Regions from separate parts of the Arthrobacter sp. B10-11 genome, predicted to be linked through region 2. Evidence: predicted binding sites of a transcription regulator. Region 2 holds the regulator's gene; the other holds the start of a gene.
The links. Region 2 encodes LexA, which represses DNA repair genes until DNA is damaged. Its sites were predicted from a motif close to TCGAACANNTGTTCGA; they were not measured.

Region 1 (7,304 bases), on a different contig from region 2:
CCACCAGCACCTCTTCAGCGCGCGCCTGGACATGGCGATTGACGGCTTCACCAATCGGGTGGAGGAGGAGGACGTGGTGCGGCAGCCCATGGGCGAAGGCAACGAACGCGGCAACGCGTTCTCCCGGAAGCGGACCGTCCTGCGCACGGAGTCCGAAGCCGCCCGGGAAGCCGACGCCCGCAGCGGCCGGACCTGGATCATCTCCAACCCGGAATCGCGCAACCGCCTCGGCGAGCCCGTGGGGTACAAGCTGCATGCCCAGGGCCAGCCCACGCTCCTCGCCGACCCGGAGTCCTCCATTGCCCGCCGGGCGGCATTCGCCACCAAGGATCTATGGGTCACCCGGTTCGCGGAGGACGAGCGGTACCCCACGGGGGACTTCGTGAACCAGCACTCCGGGGGAGCCGGGCTGCCGTCCTACATCGCCCAGGACCGCGGGATCGACGGCCAGGACATCGTGGTGTGGCACACCTTCGGGCTGACCCACTTCCCCCGCATTGAGGACTGGCCCATCATGCCCGTGGATACTGTGGGCTTCAAGCTGCGCCCGGAGGGGTTCTTTGACCGCAGTCCCGTGCTGGATGTGCCCGCCAACCCGAACACCACGCCCGCCGCCGGCGGGCACTGCCACGGCTAGGACGAGGCAATGACGGTCCTGCGGGGATGGGGCCGGAGCGCCGGCCCCGTCCTCCACTCCCGCCCCGTTGTACACCTGCGCATCGTGGCCGCGGCGACCGCCGCGTCAAGCCTGGTGCACCTCGGGCTCGTGATGGGAAACCACCACGGCCTGTGGCTGAACCTGCTGATGCTGGCCATGGTGGGGGTCTGCCTGCCGTGCGCCGTGCACATCTGGCGCGAGGGCCGGATTGGTTCACTGCACCAGGTCATGGCCTGCGCGCTGGCCATGACGGCGCTGCATGCTTACCTGTTGTTGGGGACAGCGTCCGGTGGCGGGTCGCACGGCCACAGCCACGGGGTTTCCGGGCTGCCCGCTGAGGCTGGCTCTGCCGCCGGCGGGCTGCTCGCCGTCCTTGCCCTGGAACTTACGACGGCGCTGCTCGCCGCGACGCTGCTGGCCCGCCTGCGGCGCCGGTAATGCCCCGGTGGTTGAGCCCGTAGGGGCTCAACCACCGGGCTCGACCACCGGTGCCTCAGCGGACGGGGTTGCCCAGTTCGCGCAGCGGGGTCTTGCTGGTCTCGCGGGCCCAGAAGGCGCCGGCCACGGCCAGGATGGATGATGCAGCCACGATCCAGGCTGCGGGGCCCCAGTTTGCCTTGTCCGCACCGACGAGGGCGGTGCCGAGCAGCGGGGTGAAGCCGGCGCACAGGATGCCGATCTGCAGGCCGATGGCCATGCCGGAATAGCGGACCTTGACGTTGAACAGCTCCGAGAACCAGGCCGGGTAGATGGCGTTGGACATCGCGTAGGTGCCGGCGGTGATCAGGGTGCTGGTCAGGAAGATCATGGGGACGTTGCCCGTGGAAATCACCGAGAAGTAGACGAAGATCATGGCACCGGAACCGAGGACGCCGGTGATGAAGACCGGGCGGCGGCCAAACTTGTCGGAGAGCCACGCCATGAGCGGCTGGGTTGCCACGGCCAGGATGTTGCCGGTAATGCTGACCCAGAGCATGGTGGAGGCCGGCACACCCACGGACACGGCGTAGGCCAGGCCGAAGGACTGCATGAAGGTGTTCGTGACGGTTTCGAAGGACATCAGTGCAACCTGGAAGAACTGGGCCGGGTGGGTCTTGAACATCTTGGCGAAGGGGAGCTTCACCAGTTCGCCGTGGTCGTGCTTTTCTTCGAAGACCTCCGGCTCCTCCAACGAGCGCCGCACCAGGTACGCCACGATCAGCACGAGGATGGATCCCCAGAACGGGATGCGCCAGCCCCAGGCCAGGCGGTCGGCTTCGCTCATGGCAGCCACCGGAAGGAAGGCCAGGGAGGCCAGGACGATGCCCGCGGAAATGCCGCTCATGGCAAAGCTGGCGAAGAAGCCGCGCCGGCCTTCGGGGGCTTCCTCGGTGGACAGCGCCGACGCGCCAGCCGTTTCAGCCCCGGCGGAGAGGCCCTGCATAAGGCGCAGGAGCACCAGCAGGGCCGGTGCCCAGTAGCCGGCGGTGTTGAAGTCGGGCAGCACGCCGATGAGGAACGTGGCCGATCCCATCAGGACCAGGGTCATCACCAGGGTGTTCTTTCGCCCGATCTTGTCGCCCAGGTGGCCGAAGACCACGGCGCCAAAGGGACGTGCTACGTACGCGACGCCGAACGTGGCGAAGGAGGCCAGCAGGGCGATGGTGGGATCGCCGGCGGGGAAGAAGATCTTGGAGAAGACCAGCGACGCCGCGGTGGCGTAAATGAAGAAGTCGTAGTACTCAAGGGCGCCGCCGAGGAACGCGGCGAGGGCTGCCTTCTTGGCCCGCTTGAGCTGGCGCTGCTCGGCTCCGATGCTGGCGCCTGTAGCTGTGTTTGTCATGGTGCTGGCCCTTCCGCGCTGAAAGACGGTTGCTTGGTTTGTGCGCATTCCGAACAGCTGTGCGGTATGCGATTATTGAAAAGAGTACCGCAGAGTGAGGTGCCTCACAACACCCTCCAGCAAAGCGCCCGCAATGAAAGGTGTCACCATGGAAAACCGAATGCCCGCCCACCGGCTGTTCCTCATCGGCTCCGAGGCCTCCAGCGCCATGTCTCCCGGGCTCTGGAGCCCCGTCCTGGAACAGCTCGGCAGCAGCTGGACCTACGAGGCCTGGGACGTTCCGGCCGGACAGGACATGTCCGGTGTCCGCGCCGCGATGCTCGAGGCCGACGTCGTGGCCGCGAACGTGACCATGCCCCACAAGCAGTGGGCTGCGCGCACAGCCGACGCCGCAACAGAACAGGTCCGGCTCAGCGGTGCCTCCAACCTGCTGGTCCGGGACGGCCTGAGGCTCCTTGCGCACAACACGGACATCACCGCCGTCGCCGAACTCCTGGGCGGCCGGCACCAGCGGCATGCGTTGATGCTCGGGGCGGGCGGAGCCGCCCGTGCGGCCCTGGTGGCGCTGGCGGGCCTGGCGGACCGGATCACAGTGGCAGACAAGGATCCGCTGGTATCAGGACAATTGGTGGACCTGGCCACGGGCCTCGGCATGGAAGCCGCCGCCGTGACGTGGGCAGAGACCCGGGACCATGCGCCTCACGCCTCCCTGATCGTCAACGCCACCCCGATCGGCAAGGGACGCAGTGATGAACCTGCCTGGGGGCCGGCGGAGCTTTCCCCGGACGCCTTCGTATACGACTTCGTGTATGCCGGCCACACGACGGCCACCATCGCCGGAGCGAGGGCCCAGGGCCTGCCATGCGCCGACGGCTGGGACCACCTGCGGGCGCAGGCGGCGGCCATGATCCCCATCCTCGGGCTGGCACCCGAGACCGGCGCACTCCTGGGCCGGGCACTCACGGACATCCGTGTGCAGAGCTGACCGGGAATTGGCCCCGCTGAGGCGGCCGTGCGTTATCCGGATATGATCGGAACCAGCCTGCGGCCATGCGCCTGCCGGTGCCAATAATGAGCTTCAGGGAGGGCAAACCATTCCATGGCGGAGCAACCCGCGTACTTCGTGAAATCGGTGGAGAAGGCCTTTGACGTACTGCGCGCCTTCGCCCCGGATGAGCCCCGCCTGACCGTGTCCCAGGTCGCAGTGAAAGCGGACATGACCCGGGCTTCCGCCCGCAGGTTCCTGATGACGCTGACCGATCTTGGCTATCTTCGGGCCGACGGCCCCTACTTTGAACTGACTCCCCGCTCGCTGGACATCGGCCAGTCTTTCCTGGCAAACCTGGCGCTCCCCAGAATCGCTGAGCAGCACCTGAAATCGCTGGCGGCCGAACTCAACGAAACAACATCGCTCTGCATCCTTGACGGTACCGATGTTGTCTACGTGGCCTGCGTTCCCTCGCCCCGGCTCCTCAGCGTCTCCATCAGCGTTGGCACGAGGTTCCCCGCCTGGGCCACGTCCATGGGGCGCGTCCTGCTCGGGGCGTTGTCCGGCGCCGAGCTGAAAACGTACTTCGACTCCGTCCAGCTGCAGCGCTTCACCGAGCGCTCCATCGGCAGCCTGGACCAGCTGCAGGCGGAGGTGGAACAGGCCCGCGCCAAGGGGTGGTCCATGGTCTCCCAGGAACTGGAGGAAGGCCTCCGCGGTGTGGCCGTTCCGGTCTGGCACGGCAACGAAGTGGTGGCCGCCGTGAACGTGTCCCTCCAGACCCACCGGGCGCCGGCGGAGGCCATCGAGAGAACGGTGGTTCCGCTCCTCCAGGACGCTGCGCGCCAGATCGGCCGCGACTACGGCGGCCGCTCCACCCTTCCCCGTACGGCTACTCGGGGGATGGCATGATCACGCGCCGCGACGTCGACGAAGCAGCTGCCAGGATTTCCGGGCTGGTGCGCCGCACCCCGGTGATCGAAGCGGACAAGGGGAGCTTTCCCGGGACCATCTGGCTGAAGTGCGAGTTTATGCAGCACACCGGCACGTTCAAGGCCCGCGGCGCGTTCAACCGCGTGCTGGCCTGCCGTGAGCGGGGCGAGCTGAACGAGGGCGTGGGCATTGTGGTGGCCTCGGGCGGCAATGCCGGCCTCGCGAACGCTTATGCCGCGGCGCAAGCAGGGGTTCCCGCCGCCGTCTTTGTCCCGGAGACCGCCCCCGCCATGAAGGTGAAGAAACTCCGCGAATCCGGGGCCACGGTGATCCAGCGCGGCGCCGAATATGCCGTGGCTTATGACGCGGCCATTGCATACGCCGCCGAAACCGGGGCCGTGTACTGCCACGCCTACGACCAGCCCGAAATCGCCGCCGGCGCCGGCACTGTGGGCTCGGAACTCCTGGAACAGCTTGGCGGCGTGGACACCGTGCTGGTGGCTGTGGGTGGCGGGGGACTGATGGCCGGAATCGCGGCCGCCGTCGAAGGACTGGCCAGGGTGGTGGGAGTGGAACCCGCAACAGCCCCCACCCTGCACGCCGCGCTCAAGGCGGGGGAGCCGGTGGATGTGGCGGTCTCCGGAATCGCCGCGGACTCACTCGGTGCGCGCCGGATCGGACAGATCGGCTTCGAGGTAGCAGTCCGCACCGGTGTGGTGGGCGTGCTGGTGTCCGACGACGAGATTGTCACCGCGCGCTCGCGGCTGTGGGCCGACTACCGGATGGTGGTGGAGCACGGCGCGGCGGCCGCTTTTGCGGCGCTGACCTCCGGGGCCTACGTCCCCGCGGATGGCGAACGGGTGGCCGTGATCCTGTGCGGCGCGAATACGGACCCCGCCACCGTCTGACCGTCAGATGGCTGCGCGGCCGCCGGGCCGGGCAGCGATCCGTTTTGGTTCCTTGCGGTCGCGGCGGGCGTAGACGCGGGACCGCTCGCTGGACAGGGCGAGGATCAACAGGATGTCCAGGGTGAGGCCCGGAAGGTTGGTCTGCAGCGTGATTCCGGGGCCTCCGTTGACTACATCGATGACCTGCAGGCCGATCGCGGCCGCACTCACGGCCATGGTGAGCGTGCGCGCCCAGTTGCGGCCCAGGAAGACGAACCAGGCAAGCAGCAGTTCTGCGAGGGCAAACAGGACCACCACTGCCAGGCCAAGGTAAAGCACCAGCTGGGACTGGTCCGCGCTCAGGTGCTCGGCGGGGAAGAGCAGGATGGACACCGCCAGTGCCGCGGCTGCCAATGCACGGCCGGCGACGAGGGCCGCCCCGATGATCGTGGGGGCGGGTCGCCTGTTCCGGCTGTCGCTCGGGAGCCGTGCCACGGCAACGCCGGACACCGGCGTTGCCCGCAGGTCAACGATGGGCAGGTCGCCGTCGGTGGCAATTTCATCGCCCCCGCCGTTGCGGGTGTGGTAGCCGGTGGAAAAGTCCCGGATCACCCGGACGGCGGCGGACGGTTCGGCGTCGGACATGGACCTGACGATATGGTCCCGCTCATCGTCCGTGTGTTCGTCGATCTTGTGTGTGACCTGGAGGGTGAACAACGAGAAGCCGACACTTCTGTCATAGGTGCCGGCAGCCAGCCAGTCAGCGGACACGCCGCCGGGGAGCAGCCAGCCGGGCGGACACCGCCAGAAGCGGACGTGGTGGCGCTTGCCGGGATTTCCGTCCACTTCCTGCTGGTACGCGAAATCCTGCTGCCGGCCGAACAGGAAGAGCGGGCTGACGGGGGCCTCGAGGTAGCTGCGGCGCAACACCGTGGAGGTGATGATCCGCCAGCTGCTGGCCAGGGTCACGTCGTCGGCGATGGTCCAGCCGGCCCGGCGCATCACGTGGTGGAGCTGGGCTTCGGAGCCGAGCAGGGCAACATTCACCGGATCACCGAGCAGGCCGTCGCTGGTGCGGGCGCGCCCGATGAAGTAATCCGGCACGTACACGCGGGTCAGGATTGAGTGGAGCCTGGGCAGGACGAGGTAGGCGAGCATGGCCCAGAAGACGAAGGTGAACCATAGCTGGCCCCAGCCCCACTGGAAGCTGAGCTCAAGGAGAAGGTACGTCAACCAGGCGGCGGCGACACCACCGATGAGGAAGAAGATCCGGTCCCAGACGGTATCGAGGGCTTCGCGGGCTACTCCCGCGACAGGGACCCTCACCGCAGGCCTGGTCATGGGCAAAATGATACTGGAGCCGGTGGCTGGTTCCGTGGGCGCAGCGGCCCGGGCTGAGATGCATGGTGATCCCCCCAGAGAATCATGTGGTCATTCAGGTGGAAGCGTGCGCTCAGTCCAATGGAAGCGTGACCGTGACGCAGGTGCCCTTGCCGGGAGCGGTGTCGATGGTTGCGGTGCCGCCGGCTTCGTGGACCGCGATGGACATCAGGAGCAGTCCGAATCCCTGCGGGCGGTTCCCGTGGTGATCGTGGCGGTCGAAACCGGTGCCGTTGTCGGCCACCGTCAGCCGGATGCCGTGATGCACTGCTGCGAGCCGGACGGTCAGTTCGGTGGCAGCGGCGAATTTGAAGGCGTTGCTCAGGGCCTCCTGGGCGGCGTGGTACAGCAGCCCGGCGCTTCCGGCCGGGATCTCGATGCCGTGGTGCGGCGTCTCCCACCGGACCCTGGTTCCCTGCTCCCGGAGCGGGGCGGCCAGCCGGTCGATGCAGCCGGCGAGCCCTAAGGCATGAAAATCCACCGGAGCCTGGTCGGTAATGACGCCGTGGATCGCGGCGACCTCGTTGACCGCTGGAGCCTTTTTCATGGCCGGTCCTGCTTCCTTGCAGCCTGTGATGCTTTCTTCTCGCGGGTGCTGGGTTCCCGCCTGGATGTTATGTCTCAAGGGTGAACCGG
Region 2 (7,304 bases):
ACGCCGGCGGCGGAATGCGGTATGCGGGCTATCATTCCGACGGTCAGCAGGCGCCGGATGGGCCTGATTGCCAGGAGCTCCTTGTAAAGAGCGAAATTCACGGGTACGTCCTTCATCCTGCCGGCGACAAGACCGGGACGCGTCCCCGTGCCGTCAAGCTATTCTGTTGCGCGCTGCAACTTTACCTCGATCGAGTCGACGCGCTCGGCGAAGACCGCATTCCGCGACCAGTCAGCGTTGAGCCCTGACACGATGGCCTGGACGCCTGCCGCATCGAGGCCGTCTTCCAAGTACAGCACCACCCTGAGTTCCGGCCCCGGACCGCCGCCGCGGACAACAGCGCCGCCGGCTGTTGCCGAGGCTACGCCACCGCCCGGCTGGAGCTCGACGCGCTTAACGGCCCCATAACCGGCCGTTGCCTCGGCCATGGCCCGGGCAAGCTCTGGATCGGCATAGGACGGAAGCCAGTCCTGCTGCTGGGCAAGGGCCCAGACTGCGGGCCGGCGGACCACGAACGTGTACTCCGAGCCGGGGTCGAGGACCAGGAGCTCGGCTCCTTCAGCCACCGCCGACAGGGCGGCCCGCGCCGCGTACACTGCCACCGGGCGGGCATCCGGATGCCATGCTTCCAGCGCCGCAGCCGAGGTGAAGACCGGCATGGCCGTCCGGCCGTCCGGCGCCTTCAGCGTCACGAGCGCCATATCCGCCTGCTTGTCGCCGTGCAGCTTCTCAGCCTGCATCCCGTCGTCACCGTGCCCGCTTCCGTGAGGCGCGTGCGCGTGTTCGCTTTCCTCGGCCAGCCGGGCAACGATCGGAACGAAAACCCTGGCAGTGGCCAGGGACGCCACCACGGCAGCTTCGTCGCCCTCAGCAGAGCGGAGCGCGGCAACCGCGGCGAGGTAACCGGCGTCGGCCGTGCCGTCGTCGTGCTCGAAGTTGTGGATTTTTGCATCCTCGCCGGCGAGGCTGCGGCCGGCCCAGGGCTGTCCGGCAGAGTCCGTGGCGCCGCCGGAGCCTGCCAGTGCGGCCGCGATGTGGCCCGGCAGTTCGCGGGATGCGGGAGGTTGCTGCTCCATGGTGGCTGCGGGCCTAGCGGCGGCCTGCTACGTCCAGCGCTTCCGGCAGCGTAAACGCACCGGCGTAGAGCGCCTTCCCGACGATGGCCCCTTCCACGCCCAGGGGAACGAGGGAGCGCAGGACCTTGAGGTCTTCGAGGCTGGAGATGCCGCCGGAGGCAACCACGGGCTTGCCGGTCTTCTCCACCATCTGGCGGAGCAGCTCAACGTTGGGACCCTGCAGGGTGCCGTCCTTGGTGACGTCGGTGACCACGTAGCGGGCGCAGCCGGCTTCTTCGAGCCGTGCCAGCACGTCCCAGAGGTCGCCGCCTTCCTTGGTCCAGCCGCGGCCCGCCAGGGTGGTTCCGCGCACGTCGAGGCCGACGGCGATCTTGTCACCGAAGCGGTCGATGGCGCGGGCCGTCCACTCAGGGTTTTCAAGAGCCGCCGTGCCGAGGTTCACCCGGGCAACGCCCAGGTCCAGGGCTTTTTCCAGGGATTCGTCATCGCGCAGGCCGCCGGAGAGCTCCACCTTGATATCGAGCCGGCCCACAACTTCACGGAGCAGCCCGGCGTTGGAGCCACGGCCGAAGGCGGCATCCAGGTCCACCAGGTGCACCCATTCGGCGCCCTGTTCCTGCCAGTTGAGGGCAGCTTCCAGCGGGGTGCCATAGCTCGTCTCACTGCCGGCTTCGCCCTGGACCAGACGGACCGCCTGGCCGTCCACGACGTCGACGGCGGGCAGCAGTTCCAGTACGGGCAGCGGCGTTTCGGTGGTCATGTTGGAGTCCTCGGGGTTGTAGTGGAGCTGCGTGTGATCGGGTGTTGCGCGGTCAGTTTGCCGGCAGCGTAAGCAGGTAGGCGGCCAGCAGCGACATACCGGCCAGCACGTAGAAAACGACCTGGGTCCAGAGCGGCTTGTGCTGCTGCCTGAAGGACAGTGCCCCGCCAACCAGCAGGCCGGCGAGGCCCATCAGGACTATCGACCACATCTAGGCGGCCGGTCCGGCACTGGCGGCCGCGGGCGCTGTGGCGTCGCCTTTGCCGCGGCGCAGGCCGTTGACCCAGTTGCGGAGAAGCCGGGCGCCGGCGTCGCCGGACTTTTCCGGGTGGAACTGGGTGGCGCACAGAGGGCCGTTCTCGACGGCGGCGACGAACGGTGCGCCATGCTCTGACCAGGTGACCAGCGGGGCAGCCATGCGCGGCTGGATGACGTCAAAGTCCCATTGCTGGACGCCGTAGGAGTGGACGAAGTAGAAGCGTTCGTTTTCGACGCCTTCGAAGAGCCTGGATCCTTCCGGGACCTTGACAGTGTTCCAGCCCATGTGCGGCACAACCTCCGCAGGCAGCAGTTCCACTTTTCCGGGCCACTCCCCCATGCCCTCGGCCTCGGTGCCGTGCTCGACGCCCGCCTCGAACAGCACTTGGAGGCCCACGCAGATTCCCAGGACGGGCCGGCCGCCGGCCACGCGCCGGCCGATCATCCGGAGCGCGTCCACTGCCTTGAGCTCGCGCATCACCGTTTCGAAGGCACCGACCCCGGGGACCAGCAGGCCGTCGGCATTCAGGACGTCTTCCGGCTTGGCGCTGAGGATGACTTCGGCACCCGCCCGCTCCAGCGCCCGGACGGCTGAGCGGACGTTTCCGGAGCCGTAGTCCAGGACCGTAACCGTGGGTTTCCCCTCGGGGGACGCCGGTTTCGCACTCGCGGCAGGGTCCAGGATTGCCCCGTCCCGGAGGATCGGGCCGGTCACAGTGCGCCCTTGGTGGACGGGATGCCCTCCACGCGGGGGTCCGGCTCCACGGCTGCCCGCAGCGCCCGAGCGAATGCCTTGAACTGCGCTTCCACGATGTGGTGCGGGTCCCGGCCTGCGATGACGTTCATGTGCAGGCAGATGCCGGCGTGCAGGGTGATTGCTTCGAAGACGTGGCGGGTCAGGGACCCCGTGAAGTGTCCGCCGATCAGGTGGTATTCCTGGCCGGCCGGCTCGCCGCCGTGCACCAGGTACGGCCGCCCGGAGACATCAACGACGGCGTGGGCCAGGGCTTCGTCCAGGGGAACCGTGGCTTCCCCGAAACGGCGGATCCCCGCCTTGTTGCCGAGGGCGGTCCGAAGCACTTCGCCGAATGTGATGGCCACATCCTCCACCGTGTGGTGGACGTCGATGTGGATGTCCCCCGTCGCCTTGACCGTCATGTCGATGAGCGAGTGCTTACACAGAGCAGTCAGCATGTGGTCATAGAACGGAACCGAGGTGCTGATGTCCGAGATACCCGAGCCGTCAAGGTTGATCTCGACGAGCACGGACGATTCGCTCGTGGAACGCTCCATGCGTGCGGTCCGGGCCTCGACAGCAGTGGATCCGGTGGTGCTCATGTGTTGTGTCCTTTGGATGTCAGGAGAAATACCGTTGGGTGCGGGTTGCCGGGAAGTGGTTCCCCGGGAACCCGGGGGTCCGACTCCAGTTTAGGCCGGGACGCTGGGCTGACCGGTCAGGATCAGTTCCAGGGCCTCCAGGAAGGCTGTGGTTTCCGTCTCAGTGCCGGCCGTAACGCGCAAGTGCCCCGGGATCCCCACATCCCGGATCAGGACGCCGCGGTCGAGCAGCCCCTGCCAGACCTCGTGGGGGTTCTCCAGTCCGCCGAAGAAGACGTAGTTGGAGTCGGACGCGGCGGGCTTGAGACCCATCCGGGTCAGCTCAGTGACGATCCTGTCGCGCTGCCGCTTGATGTCTTCGACGTCGGCCATCAGGGCCTCGCGGTGCGTCAGGGCAGCCAGGGCGGTGGCCTGGGTGATGGCCGACAGGTGGTACGGAAGCCGCACGAGCCTCAGGGCGTCCGCAACCTCGGGTGCTGCCGCCATGTAGCCGAGGCGGGCTCCGGCGAGGGCGAACGCCTTGCTCATGGTGCGGGAGACGATCAGGCGCTCACGGCCCGGAAGCAAAGTCAGGGCGCTGGGCGTGCCGTCGTGCGCAAACTCGTGGTAAGCCTCGTCGACGATCACGACAGTCTGGCTGGCCTCGCCTGCTTCGTAGACGGCTTCCACGACGTCGAGCCCCAGGCCGGTGCCGGTGGGGTTGTTCGGTGAACACAGGAAGACAACGTTTGGTTGAAGTTCCCGGACCTGCCGCGCCGCCGATTCGGCACTGAGGCCATAGTCATCCGCACGCTGGCCGGCGATGTATCCGGTATCGGTCCCGCTGGCCAGCAACGGGTACATGGAGTACGTGGGCGGAAATCCGAGGGCGGTGCGCCCCGGGCCGCCGAATGCCTGCAGGATCTGTTGCAGCACTTCGTTGGACCCGTTGGCGGCCCAGATGTTCTCGGCCCCCAGACCATGGCCCAGGTATTCCGCCAGGCGCTCCCGGAGTTCGGTGAACTCACGGTCCGGGTAGCGGTTCAGTCCAGCGGCGGCCGCCGTCACGGCTTCCGAGATGGCCACCAGGACATCAGCCGGAACGCCATGGGTGTTCTCGTTGACGTTGAGCAGGATGGGAACATCAAGCTGCGGTGCACCGTATGGAGTGAGGCCCCGCAGGTTGGTCCGGAGGGGAAGTCTGTTCAGTCGCTCTAGCTGGTCAGTCACTTCAACAGTTTAAGTGAGGGTGGCCGGGCCACTGAAACTGTGACGCCGCTGAGCCGCCGGGGCCGATGGCCGGGGGCTCCAGGCGGCATGCTCGAGGCTTAGTTTGAGGGAACAAAAATCTGCTGGCCCGGCATGACCCTGCCGCCGTCAAGGTTGTTGAGCTGGACGATATCGGCGACGACGTCGCGGGTGTCCCGTTCCGGGGACACGGTCCCGGCGATCTCCCAGAGCGACTGCCCCGGCTGGACTGTCACGGACACGGTGGGGGTCAACGACAACTCGGACGCTGAATCCGCAGCTTTCGCCGGCGAATTCAGCAACCCGGCCAGCGAGATCAGCAGTACGGACACCAGGATCAGCGGCACGCCCACAAGAACGATGCGCCCCCTTCGTGTCAGTCGGAGCGGCGGCTGCACGACCCTGGCCTTCGCCGGCTTAACAGCTTTCGCTGCGGGACGCTCCTCCCAGTTGAAGCCCTGGATTCCTACGGCTTCAGCTCCCCGGATGGGCGAACCTTCATTATTCGAACCCTGAATAGCGCTTATTGCTGACATGAACTGAGCCCTCCTGGACCTGACTGTGCCGCCCGCCGTGTTCCCCAAAGCCGCCGTCCGCCCGCTTCCGGCTATCGAACATAAAACCGAACGGGACTTCCGACTAGAACACATATTCGAACTTTGCTGGTTCTGTTCTAGCACCTATTAACGAACATTGTCGAGACTCACTAGAACAAATGTTTGAAAAAGCTATGAGGCTGGCCTACGTTTGAGCTACAGAACAACCACTTCTGCAGTTGATCAGCAGGGTCTGACATTTCAGGCCGGAAGTTCCCGGCAGCTGCAGCCACGGATGCCGGGTGGAACGGAAAGGCGTTGGCGAACATGGCAGCACAAGCCACCGGCGGCAGGGCTACCCAGCGGAGCCAGCAGTCACCAGCGAAGCCGAAGGGCCTCACGGTACGGCAGAAGAAGATTCTGGAAACGATCCAGCGGTCCGTCAACGACAACGGCTATCCGCCGTCCATGCGCGAAATTGGGGACACCGTTGGCCTGGCCAGCCTGTCCAGCGTCACCCACCAGCTCTCGCAGCTCGAAAAACTGGGCTACCTCCGCCGTGACCCGAAACGCCCGCGCGCGATGGAAGTCCTGATGCCGCTGACCCTGGACGAGGGCACCGCCAAAATCTCCGGCGTGGAGAAGCCTGCACGGCTGCGCACCGTTGGCGGATTGGCTGTTTCCGAACTGGCCACGGCAACGGACACGGCCATGGTCCCCCTCGTGGGGCGGATTGCGGCGGGCGGGCCGATCCTGGCCGACCAGATGGTTGAGGACGTGATGCCGCTGCCAAGGCAGTTGGTTGGCCATGGCGAGCTCTTTATGCTGAAGGTGACCGGCGACTCCATGATCGATGCGGCAATCTGCGACGGCGACTGGGTTGTGGTCCGCCGGCAGAGTGACGCTGTCAACGGCGACATCGTTGCCGCCCTGCTTGACGACGAGGCGACGGTGAAGACCTTCCGCCAGCGCGACGGCCACACCTGGCTGTTGCCCCAGAACACGCAGTACGAGCCCATCCTCGGCGATCACGCCAACATCATGGGCAAGGTCGTTTCGGTTCTCCGCTCGCTGTAGCCGCCGCGCCGCCGCCCCGCCGCACCGGCGGGGCGGCGGCCCCGTCAGGCGCCGGCAACCTCCGCCGGAGCCTTTGCCAGCCTTGACAGTGCAGCAACAGCGATCGCGGGATCAGTGGTGGGCCAGAACGGCGGCAGGGCGGCCCGCAGGAAGCCCCCGTAGCGTTCAGTGGACAACCTGGAGTCAAGGACAGCCACAACCCCTTTGTCGCCCGTGGAGCGGATGAGCCGGCCGGCGCCCTGGGCGAGCCGGATCGCGGCGTGCGTGGCCGACACCGACATAAAGCCGTTGCCCCCCGCCTGCGCCACTGCCCGGGAGCGGGCGGTCATAAGGGGATCATCCGGCCGTGGGAACGGGATGCGGTCGATGACCACCAGCCGGCACGAACCGCCGGGAACGTCCACTCCCTGCCAGAGCGACATGGTGCCGAAAAGACAGGTGTCCGGTTCGTCCGCAAACTGCCGCACCAGCGCCGTCATGGTTGATTCGCCCTGGCACAGGATGCTGACATCCAGGCGGGGCCGCATCGCCTCCGCCGCTTCCTCCGCTGCCCGCCGCGACGAGAAGAGGCACAGCGCACCGCCGTTCGACGCCCGGATCAGTTTCTCCAGCTCGTCCAGCGCCTCGGGCGATGTCCCGCGTCCCGGCTTCGGCAGATGGCTGGCCACGTACAGAATCCCCTGTTTGGGGTAGTCGAACGGGGAACCGACGTCCACGCCGGTCCAGCTGGGTGCGCCCGGTCCCACCAGCCCCAGCCCTCCCGCAGCCGGTTCGAAGGCCGATCCGATGGCCAGGGTGGCAGACGTAAGGACAACGGTGTGCCCGGCAAAGAGCCCGTCGCGGAGCTTCCCGGCCACGCTCAGCGGGGCAATGTTGATCAGGGCAGGCGCTGCGTCATCCGGCTGCGAGTAGCCCTGTTGCGGGTCGAAGGTGCTGTTCCGCGAAAACCAGACCACCTCCCGGTTTTCCCGGGCGGCAATCAGGCGCTCACAGAGTTCCAGGATGACCATGAGGCGTGACCGCGCAAGCTGC

Region 1: a site for LexA is predicted at 2,530-2,545, ahead of RW112_RS15535 (shikimate dehydrogenase). Genes of this name have one in related genera too.

The regions. Positions count from the first base shown of each region.
Region 1 covers NZ_JAWMTH010000004.1:527,879-535,182, forward strand. The annotation lists gene RW112_RS15520 (primary-amine oxidase) at 1-637, shown strand, start outside; gene RW112_RS15525 (hypothetical protein) at 647-1,096, shown strand; gene RW112_RS15530 (MFS transporter) at 1,152-2,480, opposite strand; gene RW112_RS15535 (shikimate dehydrogenase) at 2,629-3,465, shown strand; gene RW112_RS15540 (IclR family transcriptional regulator C-terminal domain-containing protein) at 3,580-4,380, shown strand; gene RW112_RS15545 (threonine/serine dehydratase) at 4,377-5,309, shown strand; gene RW112_RS15550 (LssY C-terminal domain-containing protein) at 5,313-6,629, opposite strand; gene RW112_RS15555 (sensor histidine kinase) at 6,742-7,215, opposite strand.
Region 2 covers NZ_JAWMTH010000009.1:41,873-49,176, forward strand. The annotation lists gene RW112_RS20460 (MFS transporter) at 1-101, opposite strand, end outside; gene RW112_RS20465 (SseB family protein) at 159-1,076, opposite strand; gene priA (bifunctional 1-(5-phosphoribosyl)-5-((5-phosphoribosylamino)methylideneamino)imidazole-4-carboxamide isomerase/phosphoribosylanthranilate isomerase PriA) at 1,090-1,836, opposite strand; gene RW112_RS20475 (hypothetical protein) at 1,889-2,047, opposite strand; gene hisH (imidazole glycerol phosphate synthase subunit HisH) at 2,048-2,809, opposite strand; gene hisB (imidazoleglycerol-phosphate dehydratase HisB) at 2,806-3,432, opposite strand; gene RW112_RS20490 (histidinol-phosphate transaminase) at 3,523-4,641, opposite strand; gene RW112_RS20495 (LysM peptidoglycan-binding domain-containing protein) at 4,740-5,057, opposite strand; gene lexA (transcriptional repressor LexA) at 5,523-6,272, shown strand; gene RW112_RS20505 (ATP-dependent DNA helicase) at 6,317-7,304, opposite strand, start outside.